One region of the Agrobacterium sp. 10T429 genome, then DNA from elsewhere that is predicted to be linked to it. Evidence: predicted binding sites of a transcription regulator. Region 1 holds the regulator's gene; each other region holds the start of a gene.

Region 1 (5,276 bases):
CGACGTCAAGCACGGCATTGCCGACTGCCATGGCCAGCGGGTTGCCGCCATAGGTGGTGCCATGTACGCCCGCCGTCATGCCGGAAGCGGCATCTGCCGTGGCAAGGCATGCGCCGAGCGGGAAACCGCCACCGATACCCTTGGCGACCGCCATGATATCGGGCGCAACACCGGTATGTTCATAAGCAAACAGCTTGCCTGTGCGGCCGACACCCGTCTGGACCTCATCGAAAATCAGCAGCAGGCCGTGCTCGTCGCACAATCCGCGCAGAATTTGCAGGAATTCCTTGCTGGGCGAGCGAATGCCGCCCTCGCCCTGGATGGGCTCGATCAGAAGTGCTGCAGTCTCAGCCGTGATGACGGCCTTGAGGGCATCGACATCACCGAACGGAACCTGATCGAAACCTTCGACCTTGGGACCGAAACCTTCGAGGTATTTCTGCTGGCCACCCGCGGCGATCGTCGCCAGTGTACGGCCATGGAAAGCGCCTTCGAAGGACACGATGCGGAACTTCTCCGGATGGCCCTTGGTATAGTGATAACGGCGGGCGGTCTTGATGGCGCATTCCAGGGCTTCCGCGCCTGAATTTGTGAAGAATACCTTGTCCGCGAAAGTCGCTTCCGTCAGGCGCCTGGCGAGTTTTTCCTGTCCCGGTACTTCATAAAGGTTCGAGACGTGCCAGACCTTCTCGGCCTGCGTCTTGATCGCATCAACGAGGTGAGGATGGGCGTGGCCCAGCGAGTTGACAGCAACACCGGCCGCAAAATCCAGATATCGCTCGCCGCTTTCCGTGAACAGCCATACACCCTCACCGCGCTCGAAGCGCAAGGGGGCTCTTGAAAACGTATCAAACAATGGCGCGCCGGCTTCGGCCATGGCTGTATCACTCCTTGCGCAGATGCGCTGTCAAACTGTTGTCAATAGGCTTGCGGGGTTATCCCTCGCCTGAAAATCAAAATGCCGCCTTGCGGCGGCAGGGGCACTATTGTCACTTCGTTTGCCGATGTCAACAAAAGTCAGCGTTTCCCGGGCTTCTCAAGCACTAGTATGCGGCGGCGGGCCAGCCCCAAGGTGTTGCCTTTCAGACTCAATACGCCAGCAAGTTGGGGAAAACCGGAAAATCGATTCCAGATGATTCCCGCGACTCTTGCCACGGAGTCGGGCTGGCACTAGGTTAATCGCTAATTACTAGACTGCATTGCGGCGGAACTAGTCACCGAAAATCAGGCGGAAACCACGCTTGCGGCATGCGCGCGAGACGGAGAGGGATTCTGCCGAAAATACACGCGACAAGCGGAGAAGCGGCATGAACTGGACAGACGAACGAGTCGAAAAGCTCAAGAAATTGTGGTCCGAGGGCCTTAGCGCCAGCCAGATTGCAGCGCAGCTGGGCGGCGTCAGCCGTAATGCCGTGATCGGCAAGGTCCATCGTCTCAATCTGCCGGGACGCGTCAAGGCTGGCGGTCCAGTGACTTCGGCACGCTCCGCGCCGAAGCGCACCGCTGCCCCTGCCCCGCGTGCGACGACTTTCGCAGGTCGCGTCAACGCGGCACCGGCACGCATCCTCACCCGTTCGAACGCGGCAACGGCGCTGCACGAGGAGATCGATATCGAGACCGCGCAGGTTCTCGATTACGTTCCTTCCAAGAACGTTGTCACGCCGATTTCCCGTCGCCTGACGCTGACGGAACTGACCGAGCGCACCTGCAAATGGCCGGTTGGCGATCCGCTGAAGGACGACTTCCATTTCTGCGGTTGTGAAGCGCTGGAATCTTCGCCCTATTGCAAGTTCCATGCGAAACTCGCCTACCAGCCGGTGAGCGAGCGCCGCAAGGCTTGAGTGTTGCGGCACGCATTCAGCACTCAAAAATTACGGGCCTTCGGGCCCGTTTTTTTATGACAAAAATAAAGCCGCTTTCTGGGCGGCTTGATGGCAGGCCTCACCCTTTCCCCTTACCATCGGGCGTGACCCTTCAATCCGGATTTCAACGCGCCGCCGATCTCCTCCGGTCAAAACGGACAATGGCATCGAGTTTGGCGGATATTCATATTGAAAAAGCCCGAAATCGTTTCAGATTTCGGGCTTCCTGATTTTTTGGTGCACTACTTCGCCAGCGAAACTATCTGGTTCCGCATCGCTCAGGCTTCCATCGAATATCCCGCACCACGCACCGTGCGGATGACATCCTGCATGTGCGAGAAATTCAGGGCCTTGCGCAGACGTCCGACATGCACATCGACAGTACGCTCGTCGACATAGATATCATGACCCCAGACGCCATCCAGCAATTGCGAGCGGGAAAACACCCGACCCGGCGACGTCATCAGGAATTCCAGCAAGCGGAATTCCGTCGGGCCGAGGCGCACTTCGCGGCTTTTGCGGTGAACGCGATGGGTCTCGCGGTCCAGTTCGATATCGCCGCATTTGAGCACCGACGACAGAACCTCCGGACGGGCCCGGCGCAACATGGCCTTGACCCGGGCCATGAGTTCCGGCGTCGAGAACGGCTTGACGACATAATCGTCAGCGCCGGTAGCGAGACCGCGAACCCGTTCGCTCTCTTCGCCACGCGCCGTCAGCATGATGATGGGCAGGCGTTCTGTTTCCGGCCGCATTCTCAAGCGCCGGCACAGTTCGATACCGGAGACACCGGGCAACATCCAGTCCAGGATGAGAAGATCCGGAATGCGCTCCTGCAGCCTGATTTCCGCCTCATCGCCACGGGGTATCGTGTCGACGTCGTATCCCTCAGCCTCGAGATTGTAACGAAGCAGGACGCTCAGCGCTTCCTCGTCTTCCACAACTGCAATCTTGGGCACCATATGCTGAACTCCGCAAGCTTCTGCTTGTCTGTTACTCGGTCACCGAACCAAGCGTGTTGGAACTGTCGTCCTTCGGACGCTCGCCCTCCGGCTGGCTGCCAGTGGTCATGTAATAGATCGTCTCTGCGATATTCGTCGCATGATCGCCGATACGCTCGATGTTCTTGGCGCAGAACAGAAGATGCGTGCAGGTGGTGATGTTGCGCGGGTCTTCCATCATGTAGGTCAGAAGCTCCCGGAAGAGCGACGTGTACATGGCATCGATTTCCTCGTCGCGTTCACGGATCGCATTGGCCTTTTCGGCGGAACGCGTGGAATAGACGTCGAGGACTTCCTTGAGCTGCACCAGCGCCAGGTCGGACAGATGCTCGATGCCGCGGGCGAGCTTGCGCGGAACGCCGGTGCCGGCGACAGCGATAACGCGCTTGGCCGTGTTCTTGCCAAGATCGCCGACGCGTTCGAGATCGGCGGCGATACGCAGGGTGCCGATGATCTCGCGAAGGTCTGCCGCCATCGGCTGACGCTTGGCGATGGTTACGATCGCCTTGTCGCCAATTTCGCGCTCAGCATGGTCGAGAATGGTATCGTCCGAAATGACCTTCTGCGCGAGCGCAGCATCGGAATTGACGAGTGCGCGCACGGCGTCACCGCACATCTGCTCGGCAAGACCGCCCATTTCGGCGATGCGGCGCGTCAGAAACTTCAGTTCGTCGTCATAGGCAGACAGGATATGCGAATGGGTCGTTGTCTGTGTCATGGTCTATTCCTCCGGCTTGGCCTGCATGCGCGTGCCCAACAGCGGGGCACGGCAGAGGCACCAGTCTTGTACGGTTACGATAAAGCACCGGCCGGGGATCAGCCGAAGCGGCCCATGATGTAGTCCTGCGTGCGCTGGTCGTCCGGATTGGTGAACATCTTGTCGGTTTCGTTTTCTTCGACAAGGTGACCAAGATGGAACATGGCCGTACGCTGGGAAACGCGCGCCGCCTGCTGCATGGAGTGCGTGACGATGACGATGGTGTAGTTGGTGCGCAGTTCGTGGATGAGTTCCTCGACCTTCGCAGTCGCGATCGGATCCAACGCCGAGCACGGCTCGTCCATCAGGATCACTTCCGGGCTGACGGCAACCGCGCGTGCGATGCACAGACGCTGCTGCTGGCCACCGGAGAGGCCCGTGCCGGATTCCAGCAAACGATCCTTCACCTCGTTCCAGAGACCCGCTTTCTGCAGGCTATGCTCGACGATCTGGTCCATATCCGCCTTGTTGCGGGCGAGACCGTGGATACGCGGGCCGTAGGCGATGTTCTCATAAATCGTCTTCGGAAACGGGTTCGGCTTCTGGAACACCATGCCGACGCGGGCACGCAGTTCCACGACGTCGATCTGCTGATCGTAGATATCGTCGGTATCGAGCGTGATCTTGCCGGTGACCCGGCAACCGTCGATCGTGTCGTTCATGCGGTTCAAGGTGCGCAGGAAAGTGGATTTACCGCAACCGGACGGGCCGATAAGTGCAGTCACCGTGTTTTCGCGGACATTGAGGTTCACGTCGTAAAGCGCGCGCTTTTCGCCGTAATAAACCGAAACATCCTTGCCGATCATCTTGTATGAGACTTCATTCATTTTCTTGTCCAGCGCCTTTTCAACTGCTGCTTCCGACAACATGTTCATTGCTCTAGCTCCCTCTACCAGCGCCGCTCAAAGCGGCGACGCAACAGGATTGCGCCAACATTCATGAGAATGAGGAACAGAAGCAGGATGATGATAGCGCCAGATGTCCGTTCGACAAAGGCACGCTCAGCTTCGTTCGCCCACATGTAAATCTGCACCGGCAGGGCCGTGGACGGATCCATAGGCGTTGTCGGATAGTTCGCGACGAATGCCACCATGCCGATCAGAAGCAGCGGCGCCGTTTCGCCCAGTGCGTGGGCGAGACCGATGATGGTGCCGGTCAGAATGCCAGGCATTGCCAGCGGCAGGACGTGATGGAAAATCGTCTGCATCTTGGAAGCGCCAAGACCGAGTGCGGCGGCGCGGATCGACGGCGGCACGGCCTTCAATGCAGCGCGGGTGGCGATGATGATCGTCGGCAGGGTCATCAGCGTCAGGACGAGGCCGCCGACCAGCGAGGCCGAGCGTGGAAAGCCCATGAAGTTGATGAAGACGGAGAGACCGAGCAGACCGTAAACAATGGAGGGAACAGCCGCCAGATTGTTGATGTTGACCTCGATAAGGTCCGTCAAACGGTTCTTGGGGGCAAATTCCTCCAGATAGATGGAGGCCGCAACACCGATCGGCAGCGACAGCACCAGCACGATCAGCATCATGTAGAACGAGCCGATCAGCGCAACGCCAACACCCGCGGCTTCCGGACGGCTCGAAGCGCCGTTGACGAAGATGCCGGTATTGAAATGCTTGCCAAGCTGTCCGCTTTCCACGAGCTGGTTCATCC
Region 2 (5,276 bases), on a different contig from region 1:
GCTTGCTAAGTCTAGCCCCTAAAAGTGCTTTCCAAGTTATCCACACTGGGTCCACAGGAAATGTAGCTCTAAACCAAGATTCCTGTGTGTAGCGTGCTTGACAGCTTTTTTGCAGCCTCGAGTTCAGCTAGTTTGAGATTGTTCGACGCGAATCGCCGTCGAGCGCCCGAGCGGGATAGTCCCGCTTTAGGCACCCGTGGGCCGCACACTCAGAAAGCCGACGCGGCAGGCAAGCAGACTCTATGAGGCCACTCCTTGAACAAGACCAGCCCTATAGTGATTTGCGATGCTGAACAAGTCGGTTCGTTGCGAAAGGCAACAACATGACTAAACGCAGACGGTCGCCGAAGGTGACTCCAGACATGGCAGCGAAGATCAAACGCTACCTTCTCGATAACCTTAACCAGCACGATATCGCGGCTATTTTCGGTATCAACCAAGGGCGAGTTAGCGAGATCAAAAACGGGACGCGGTTTGCCGAAGTTCCGGCGGGCGGTGCGTGATGGCGAAAAAGCAATCTTCATCATCTACGTCCAGCCTTGCTGCAAAAATCCTCAATGGCAGCAAAAAGGCGTCCCCGGCGGATGCAAAGAAGCTAGCCGCTTCCGTTCTTTCACAAGATGAAAAGAAGGGTAATCGATAATAGGAGTCCGCCGGGGAAACCCGGCGGATTTCACTGTTAGAATAACTTGCACGCGCGCGGCTTGTGAGGCCGTGAAATGTGCGAAGGGTGATGCGGGTGTGGGGAGACAGGCACATGACAGATTACCATGAGAAGAAGCCCGGATTCGGGAGGGTCTTCTTAGGCATTGCGATAATCTTCGTCGCAATTTTTGCATTGTCAAAGATGACGCCGCCAAACTCGCGTCCGAGTGATGCGTCGTCCACTCAAGGTTCCGGGGTATCAACTGAGACCTACCGGCTGATTCACGCAATTGGAAGTGACGAGAAAGAAGCAGCGCGAGGACTTTCAAAACGTGGGTGCGACAGCCAGAAAGTGGAACTGAAGGCTGTCGCTGAAGCCTTGGGAACATATAACGAGAAGACTGGCTTCGGTTCGATAACCTGTCTCCCGGAATCTACATTTTAAGCTTCAAATTAAAGGCATTCTAGGCATGATCAGCATCAGTTTTCGTGAGTTCAAAGAACTTGTTCTGCTAAACTTTGCCGTGTCAGTTGGGGCGGATACTAGCGTCAACAAGGATCCGGCGGAGGCAGCCGCTTTAGTTAGGGCAAGCCACCCGGGAAGCTGGATATATGAAGCTGTTGAAATTCTCGCCGCTGATGGTCTGCTGAAGGGGATGAGGCTATTGAGCGGTGAAGGATCATATTCTTTAACCGGGAAGGGTATCGAGCGAGCTGAAGAAATTGCGCTGGCTCAAGGGACTCATCTTCATGAATTGATACAGGCAGAACGAGGAATTTTCAGCACCGTAGATGAGAATGGCCAAGCGCTGTCTAGCGAGGATGGCAACGCACTTGTAGGAATAACGAGTGGACCTGTTCAGTCTCACAATATCATAAAACTCGATCCGCTTTCCATTGCTTTCCGTGAGCTTGATGAGCAAATGGCCATAACCATCAAAGACTTGCGCGGAAACAACGCGCTGATCGAATTTAACGGACCTGAAGCAAGTCAACGATTGGCTGAACTTGAGGCAGGCCGAGCGCTTATTAAAGCGGATCAGGCGGACGGCGGACTAGTTCTACGCGTCCTTCTTCCTTCGCTGAATTGGCTAGGAAAAAAAGTTGCAGACGAAACAGCTAAGATGGCGATCCAGAAATTGATCGCTCTGGTTATAGCAATGTTCACGACCTCTTAGGTGTCTCCTCCGGTTTATCGTCTAAATATAAAACTGAAAATTTATGTTGCTCAACCAAAACAAATAGCGGATGATCGAAGCCTGTTCGTTACAAACAAGAGTGCATTACAAGCCTACAAAGTGCTGGAAATAAGTGTTGAAATTCAACGACATAGTCGATTTCGAATCTCTCCACTCCGACCATTTAAAGCGAAACATTCGCTTGTCGGTGTAACCCTTTCAAATAATAGCTTCCGTTCAGTCCGCTGAAGGTCCGGCCAATGTGCTTTCGGCCGTGCCGATCGTCATGACATTGCCGCGCCATGCAACCGCGCTGCCGATCCAGCTGCGTACCCAGACGAATGGCATGATGACATCCCGCGCGACCATTGCCGGAAGGGTATAGAGTGATACCGGCCACCGGTTGAGAGCTGCGAGCGCCAGTTCCGGGCCATACATGATGGCGAGTACGGCAATCGCGGTGACGGCAAGGTTCACATCGGCGGCAGCGGCGGCAGCGAGTGCGAAGAGGAGCGGGGGAAGCGCGCCGGTGAGGATTTCCGGGGCGAAATATTGCGGGAAGGTGACGCGCCGCAGCCGCGCCCAGCGGGTCTGCCGCGACCATATCTCACCGGCATGGCGCTGTCCGAGCGGCTGCTCGAACGGGGCCGACACCAGGTGTACCTTGCGACCGGCATTTCTGACCAGCTTCGTGGAAGCGGCATCTTCGGCGATTTCGGCGGCGAGCGCGCGGATGCCGCCGCGCTCTTCCAGGAACGGCTTGTTCCACAACATCGATTTGCCCTGCGCGAAGCCCATGCCGATGGCTTCCGCCGCATATTGCCAGCGGCCTTGCGAGCCGTTGAGGAAGGCGCATTCCACATGCGCCCAGAAGCCATCCGGCCGGGAGCCGAGCGGTGGCGAGCAGACCAGTCCGCTATCCGGCCGCCAGGCCGACATCATGGTTTCGATATAGGATTGCGGCATCAAAACATTGGAATCGGCCAGAATGACCCATTCGTGCCGAGCAGCACGCCAGCCCTTGACGCAATTGTTCAGTTTGGGATTGGCGCTGATGCGATCATCGCCGATGAGCAATTGCGCTGAAACTGCGGGGAAGGCCGCGCTTGCCTTGCGCACTTCCTCGATCACGGGATCGAACTCGTCGGCGACGCAGAACAGAAGCTCATAGTCCGGCCAGTTGAGCTGGAAGGCGCGCGACAGCGTCAGCGGTGTGAAAGTTTCGATGCCGCGCAGCGGCACCACCAGTGATACCGGCGGTTTCTGCCGGACAAGTGCGTTGTCCGTATCGCATCTTTTCAGCCGCCAGCCTGCCAGAACGACGCCGAGAAGATTGAAGGCGAGGAGCAGAATTGCGCAAAGGGCAAAAACAGTTTCCATGCTGGCCAGTTCCACTCCCAAGCTTTCAGCGGTTTACCCGCCAACCGATTCCATGGAATTCGTCATTGCGGATTATAACGTTTGCATGACAGTTACATGTCATGTTCCGCAGGCAGGATCCGACTTCGGTCGTTCATGCGCCCCTGGCGCACGGGTCGATGCCGCGTTTGTTACCGAGAAAGCGTGAACGGTTTTTGCAGACTACCTCTTCGCTAGGGGAGACGGTCGTTTGCCTGGTTGAATGCCATAACGACGAAGCGGGCGTGTCGCGCTATCAGGAATAGTCACGTCGAAACACCGATTGTAAGACAGAAATCTATCCGAGTATTGACTGCCGGTGCATGGGGAAAATTAAGACGGTGTATCTCACAGCAACCTCCCGATCCCTGTGCGCCCGGCCATTTGAATAGGACGAAGCTCAGGCTTCAATCAAACGGGCGATCCACGCAGGTGGATTGCCCGTTGTTTTGACCTCTGGAGGTGAGTTGATGACTGCAGATCGACTTGCCGCTCATCCGATTGTCATCACCGTAAGTGTCTGATATTTAGTCTATAATATTCACAAAGCCTTCCGCGTGACGACCTAGTGGATGTTCAGAATATGCGCGTGGCTGCTTGCGACCAGAAACGATTCCCGCGCTTTTTCGATGTCGCATTTTCCGGCGATAGCATCGAGACAGTTCCTGCGCGCGTCCTCATATTCCGGTCCGTGTTCGTCCGGCCAGCGGTACATCAGCATGTCCAGCGCCACCAGAGGGCTGTAGATTTCCACCGCTGCGGATAGCGGCAGGTGGATAGCCACCGGCTTCATCCACGAGGCGTGGTGACACGGCTCCGTTTTGTTAATCAGCATGTCATTCTCCTCCCTGTTTCATGCGCCTTGACGGCAGATTTCACTCCCATGCGCGAAATGCTCACCTCACGAAATGGTTCCCGATCACCTAAAATGTGATCGGGCAGGGGGTTCCAATTTGCCAAGATGAATGGAAGATGAACGAATTGATGAACCGGAGATGAACAAAACCGTGATTCGGGCGTTGTAATAGCCAAGAAGGAGAACGCACATGTTCAATTTGTCAGGCATTCAGGAAAGCTTCTTTGGAGACCGCATGGCGGGTGTATGCGAGGCCATCACCTCTGCATTGGCTTTCGAAAACGGTCTCGAGAAGTCGCGGATTTCCGCAACCGTCGAAAATGACGTGATCTATCTCGAAGGGACGGCGGATTCGGTCGAGGCAATCGACATTGCCATCAATCTTGCCGCATCTATTTCCAATTGCCGGATTTTGAGCCATATCGAGCCGGTCTACTGAGATCTTGCCGGCCGGGCGAAACGTCGTTCGGCCTTTTCAGACGCAGTAACGCGGCAATGTCATTTCCGGTTGCCGATTTGTGCACTGCGAACCACATCGCCCGGTTTGATGCCGTAGCGTTTGGCAGTGCCGCCATTCAGTTCAAGCACGAATTTGACCGACCCACGGGAGCTGATGATCGCTTCTGAATGTGGCACGGCGTTTTCGTGGATATGGGTTATGCGCCCGTCCCGGGCGATAAACACCATGTCGAGCGGAATGAGAGTATTCCTCATCCACATGGCCACGTCCCGCTCCTTGCCGAAATCGAACAGCATACCGCTTCCAAGCGGCATGGACTTGCGAAACATAAGGCCCTGTTCGCGCTGGGCGTTGTCCAGCGCCAGTTCCGCAACAAATTCGTGGGTTTCTCCGGAGGCGGTCTCTATCGTCAGCGGTTCGGATTGAAACGTCTGCTGCTGTTGAGCCTGTGCTGCGCTTGAGAGCGTGAAAAAAAGAAGCGCCAGAACGGCGCTCTTCATCAAGTTGCGAAACACAGCGGCCATCAGTGCGACATCCCGATCGGGGTCGGGTTGTCGGGGTGGATTTCCGCCGCCATCAAACCCTTGTCGCCATCGCCAAAGCGCACCAGCACCACCTGGCCCGGACGCAGTTCCGTGAGGCCGAAACGGCGCAGCGTCTCCATATGCACGAAAATATCTTCCGTGCCTTCGCCGCGCGTCAAGAAGCCGAAACCCTTGGTGCGGTTGAACCACTTGAC
Region 3 (5,276 bases), on a different contig from region 1:
GTCAACTTGACCTCACCTTTCAAGCCGTAAACGCCGAAACTGCGGCTGATAAGATCGAGAACCTTCGATTCCTTGACCATGATGGCGTAAGGTTCCAGCTCAGGATCGCGCGGCGGCACGTAGCTCACGGTAAATCTGGATGGTGTCTGCGCGCGGTGGGGCGTCAGAAAATCTTCCCACGCCGATGCGATACGCGGATAGGCGGCGCCACATTTGGCAAATTCGTCATTGGCGAGCCCCATCATGGTGGCAAGATCACCATAGCCGTCCTTGTCGCGGCCGACCATCAGGCAGGCCATGTTGCGATCGCGGCTCCTGTCGGGAACAAGCGCCGAAAACACCGGTGCTTCGTGCTGGGGCAAAGCCTCCGTCTCGCGCGCCAGATACCAGCTGTCGGTAGCGTTGACGAGTGCGGTATCAAGCCATTCCTCGTTGGCCTGAAGGATGAGCGTGCCCGCCAGCTGATCGGCAGCTGCTTGCGCGCTGCCGGTCTCCGGCGCGCCGAAATCCGAGATCAGCATGCGTGCACCCTCGTGATAAAGCGAGAAGATCGCATTGCCGATGACGAAATTGACCGCCTGCTGGAGCTGATCGTCGGACAGGCCATCGAGACCGGAGGCGACCTGCGCCTGCGTGTCGATCGGAACCGTCAAAGAAACGAAAGCCAGCGGAACGGCGGCCAGAAAACGACGGAACATAAAATCAGACCTTCCGGGATCGAGGAGCGCCACTGATTCCCGATGCTAACGAGTCACGCAATGGGCTGGTTGCATCACCCGTCAAGAATCGGGTGGATAGAGGTCTGTTTCGGGATCATAGCTGCAAAGAAGCAACGCCGATCCCAACAGAAGGACCTCGCCATGACCGATCTCGTCTTTACAGCAATGCCGGCTAAGGAAGCTGAAGCTTTCCGGGCGGGAGCCGCCGACGCCTATGGCAACCCGCCGGAAAAGGCCATTTCTCCAGGCGGCATGCCGTGCCGCCATTGCCTTTCCCAGATTAATGAAGGCGAAGGAATGCTGATCCTCGCCTACCGGCCCTTCCCTTCGCTCCAGCCCTATGCGGAAACGGGGCCAGTCTTTCTTCACGCTGAGGCCTGTGAGCACTATCCGCAGACGGATGCCCTTCCCCCGATGCTTAACAGCCCCGATTATATCGTTCGCGGTTATGGCACTGACGACCGCATCGTCTACGGCACCGGAGCGGTGACGGCGACGGACGAAATCCTTTCACGCGCAGCGCATCTTCTGGAGCGGGCAGACGTCGCTTATGTGCATGTGCGCTCCGCCCGCAACAATTGCTACCAGTGCCGTATCGACACAGCATAATCGCGCGATTACTTGCAATTTTAAGCAAACGGCTAAACGGCTCTCAAACTTTCTACGTCATGATGCAAGCATCGGAAACAATTGATTTGAGTAGCGAAATGACAAACAACCTCAATATGGCGACCCGCACTGCGACCCGTAGCAAGACCCGGATCTACGCGACCGTGCACTATTTCAGCCAGTCGACCCGAGGCCGCGTGGTGGACCTGTCCGCCACCGGCATGGCGCTCGAACTGGACGGACCTTTCGCTGCCGCCAAGGGAAGCCGGGTGAAGGTGCAGAGTGAAGATCTGGGTTTCATCGAGGGTGTCGTGCAATGGCAGCACATGAACCGGCTCGGCCTGCAACTCAAACTTTCCACCAACACGCTGGCACAGCTGTCGTCTTATTTCCGCTTCTTCCACGAAGAAGTAAAACCGACTCTCGCCCGCTAAGCAGACGTTTCCGACAAGGGGAATGCGCAGACCGGACATAGCGCATTCCCGAAGCGCACCATGCGCGCGCGGCCACCTTGTGACAAAAAATTTATCAAACGGTTGAAAACTGGCCCGTCCGTCACGGGCTTGTCATTTTGATGATGGACTCCTCGGGGATTGCTTCTACCTTGTCGTTTTCCTGACAGAGCAAGCTTCATACGAAGGAGTTCCCATGTCGTCGCTTCTCGCTCTCCACCCCATCACTCGCCGTTCGCTTCTGGGTGGCATCGCCGCCTCTTCGGCTCTGGTGCTGTTGCATCCCTTCGCCGCGCGCGCCGCAGCCAACCAGGCGCATCTGCGCATCATGGAAACGACTGACATCCACGTTCACGTCTTTCCCTATGATTATTACGCCGACAAACCGAACGACACGATGGGTCTGGCGCGCACCGCTTCGATCATCGGCGCCATCCGTGCCGAGGCCGGAAACTCGATGCTGGTGGACAATGGCGACTTCCTGCAGGGCAATCCGCTCGGCGATTACATCGCCTATGAGCGCGGCATGAAGGCCGGCGACAAGCATCCCGTCATCAACGCCATGAATGTCCTTGGCTATGATTGCGGCACGCTTGGCAACCACGAATTCAATTACGGCCTCGACTATATGTCCAATACGCTGGCGGGCGCCGGTTTCCCTTATGTCTGCGCCAACCTCACCAAGGGTCAGCTGGCTTCCGATCCCAAGCAGGATGAGCTGTTCTTCAAGCCTTACGTCATCCTCGAGAAACAGATCCGCGATGGTGCAGGCGTAACCAGCCCGGTCAAGGTCGGTATCATCGGTTTCGTGCCGCCGCAGATCATGATGTGGGATTCCAAGAATCTGGAGGGCAAGGCCCAGACGCGCGATATCGTCGAGGCGGCTAAAGCCTGGGTTCCGGTCATGAAGGAAGAAGGTGCCGATATCGTCATCGCGCTTTCCCATTCCGGCATCGATGGCAAGGGCCAGACCGATCGCATGGAAAACGCCTCGCTTTATCTGGCGGGCGTGGAAGGTATTGACGCCATCTTCACTGGTCACCAGCATCTGGTCTTCCCCGGTCCAAAGACATGGGACGGCATCGAGGGTGCGGATGCGGTCAAGGGTACCCTGATGGGCAAGCCGGCCGTGATGGCCGGTTTCTGGGGCTCGCATATGGGCCTCATTGACCTTCTGCTCGAAAAGGACGGCAAAAGCTGGAAGATCGTCGATTTCACCTCCGAGGCCCGGCCGATCTACCACCGCGACGACAATCGCAAGGTCGTTGCAGATGTCACGGACAAACCGGAGGTCATAGCCGCCGCCAAGGCAGATCACGAAGCGGCGCTCGCCTATGTGCGTCGCCCGGTCGGCAAGACATCGGCGCCACTCTATTCCTACTTTGCGCTGGTGGCCGACGACCCGTCCGTGCAGATCGTCTCCAATGCCCAGACGTGGTACATCAAGGACATGCTGAAGGAAGGGCAATATAAGGATCTGCCCGTGCTTTCGGCAGCAGCGCCCTTCAAGTCTGGCGGTCGCGGTGGTGCGGATTATTACACCGATGTCCCTGCCGGTGACATCGCCATCAAGAACGTCGCCGATCTCTACCTCTACCCCAACACGGTGCAGGCGGTGCTGATCAACGGTGCGCAGGTGAAGAACTGGCTGGAAATGTCCGCCGGCATGTTCAACACGGTCGAGGCCGGCGCAAAGGATGCGCCGCTCCTAAACGCGGATTTTCCGTCCTATAATTTCGACGTCATCGACGGTGTCACCTACCAGATCGACATTTCCAAACCGGCAAAGTTCGACAAGGACGGCAAGGCCGTCAATCCCGACAGCAACCGCATCGTCAATCTGCAATTCGATGGCAAGCCGATCGACCCCGAGCAGAAATTCGTGGTGGCGACCAACAATTACCGTGCAAGCGGCGGCGGAAAATTCCCCGATATCGCCGCCGACAAGGTGATCTTCGTGGCGCCCGACACCAACCGCGACGTGATCGTGCGCTATATCATCGATCAGGGCACCATTAACCCGTCGGCGGATGCCAACTGGTCCTTCGCCCCAGTTGCCAATACGACCGCCATCTTCGAGACTGGTCCGAAGGGTCGCAATTACGCGGCTGACATCAAGGGCGCAAAAATCGAGGATGCCGGCGACGGCGCCGAAGGTTTCGCAAAGTTCCGCCTCGTTCTCTAGAGCTTGCAGCCCTCCCGGCGTTTCATCGGCCGGGAGGGCATTTACTCAATTGCGGTCACTCACGATACGCAACAGCAGTGGCAGTTCCGGCGGTGGCTTCTGCTCGATGCGTTGATAGTCGCTGCCATCGCGATTACGGCGGATGAGCCGGAGACCCGCCATGTCACGCCGCAGCATCGCGGCATCTCCAAACAGGTGCAGACCATCGAGAAAGCTGCTGAATTCGCGCTCTGAGAAACTGCGACCGGCTGGGATTCTTGCCCACAGATACCAGAGGCACAGTTCCTGCTGGGAGCGGCGGGCCGGCCATTGCACCAATCTACCGGCAGCATCGACAGTCCGCGCGGTCTTCAGCACCCTGCCCTCATTGGCAGGCATTGTCTCCGGTCGTGTCTGCGATGGCGGCAAGCCACTTGCTACGGGTGGCGTGCGCGCGGCGCGCAGATGCTGAAAGTTGCGAAACCCGGCAGCCCGGCTCAGGAGATTGAGCATCTCCACATGGCTTGGCTGGCGGTCCAGCCTGCCGATTTGTTCGCTTAGCGATTTGGCAAAGGTGGAGAGGTCGGCGATATCAATGGAAAAGATCGAACGTGGCATGACTTACCCTCGAGTGCCATTCCGAAGAGGTGTCGCTGATCGCCGGCTTCCGACTAGGCACGGGATAAGTGCTGTCAATCTTTCAAAATGCAGGTTTAGCTTCCCTTGCGGGACGGCGATGCCTCGGTGAACTGCTGACCGTGTTTCCTGTATAAGGCAGGCCATTCACCTTCGTCAATTGGTCACTCAGTCAACCCATGTCACTCAGCGGCGACAGAAATAGTCCGCTGTTTGCCTCCGGCAATTATCCTGTTGAAATCCTTCTGGTTCGGGCATGCCGACAGACGCTGCTGAAAGGCCGTGGCAAGCCACTGGCCAGCGGGACCGGCGGGTGAATCCACCCGGCGCAGCGCAAAGATCGGATATTCGCCCTGCTCATAAGCTTCGAGATCAAGTGCCTTCAGGCTGCCATTGGTCAGGTCGTTGCGCACGATCGATGCGGGCAGACCGCCCCAGCCGAGACCGCCCTTGATGAGCTGGTATTTCGTGGCAATGTCGCTGACCCGCCATGTCTTGTAGGACAGCACGTTGAAATCGCGCCCCTTGGTCAGCCCCGACGCATCGGTGACGACGAGCTGGACCTCCTCGCGGACATCGCCCAGAACCAGCGGCCTCTCGATCTGTGCCAGTGGATGATCGGCGGCGACGACCGGCAGCATGAAGGAATGGCCGACCTTTTCGACGACGAGTTCGTCATCCTGGCGCAACAGCGCC

The links. The regulator PhoB, encoded in region 1, activates phosphate uptake and scavenging genes when phosphate is short. The targets are predictions, from matches to a motif close to TGTCATNNANCTGTCAT.
Region 2: AC1DCP_RS05625 (ceramide glucosyltransferase) is a predicted target of PhoB. The motif match lies at 3,289-3,305, and genes of this name have one in related genera.
Region 3: AC1DCP_RS08445 (bifunctional 2',3'-cyclic-nucleotide 2'-phosphodiesterase/3'-nucleotidase) is a predicted target of PhoB. The motif match lies at 1,882-1,898, and genes of this name have one in related genera.

What each region holds. Positions count from the first base shown of each region.
Region 1 covers NZ_JBFTGV010000001.1:353,470-358,745, reverse strand. The annotation lists gene AC1DCP_RS01750 (aspartate aminotransferase family protein) at 1-877, opposite strand, end outside; gene AC1DCP_RS01745 (GcrA family cell cycle regulator) at 1,308-1,841, shown strand; gene phoB (phosphate regulon transcriptional regulator PhoB) at 2,141-2,824, opposite strand; gene phoU (phosphate signaling complex protein PhoU) at 2,856-3,581, opposite strand; gene pstB (phosphate ABC transporter ATP-binding protein PstB) at 3,680-4,495, opposite strand; gene pstA (phosphate ABC transporter permease PstA) at 4,510-5,276, opposite strand, start outside.
Region 2 covers NZ_JBFTGV010000002.1:127,551-132,826, forward strand. The annotation lists gene AC1DCP_RS05610 (hypothetical protein) at 363-503, shown strand; gene AC1DCP_RS05615 (hypothetical protein) at 758-1,090, shown strand; gene AC1DCP_RS05620 (hypothetical protein) at 1,116-1,823, shown strand; gene AC1DCP_RS05625 (ceramide glucosyltransferase) at 2,061-3,203, opposite strand; gene AC1DCP_RS05630 (DUF982 domain-containing protein) at 3,787-4,056, opposite strand; gene AC1DCP_RS05635 (BON domain-containing protein) at 4,268-4,516, shown strand; gene AC1DCP_RS05640 (DUF192 domain-containing protein) at 4,576-5,061, opposite strand; gene AC1DCP_RS05645 (cold-shock protein) at 5,061-5,276, opposite strand, start outside.
Region 3 covers NZ_JBFTGV010000002.1:696,821-702,096, forward strand. The annotation lists gene AC1DCP_RS08430 (DUF4344 domain-containing metallopeptidase) at 1-698, opposite strand, end outside; gene AC1DCP_RS08435 (DUF1203 domain-containing protein) at 861-1,328, shown strand; gene AC1DCP_RS08440 (PilZ domain-containing protein) at 1,427-1,762, shown strand; gene AC1DCP_RS08445 (bifunctional 2',3'-cyclic-nucleotide 2'-phosphodiesterase/3'-nucleotidase) at 1,977-3,965, shown strand; gene AC1DCP_RS08450 (DUF2087 domain-containing protein) at 4,011-4,562, opposite strand; gene AC1DCP_RS08455 (LysR family transcriptional regulator) at 4,763-5,276, opposite strand, start outside.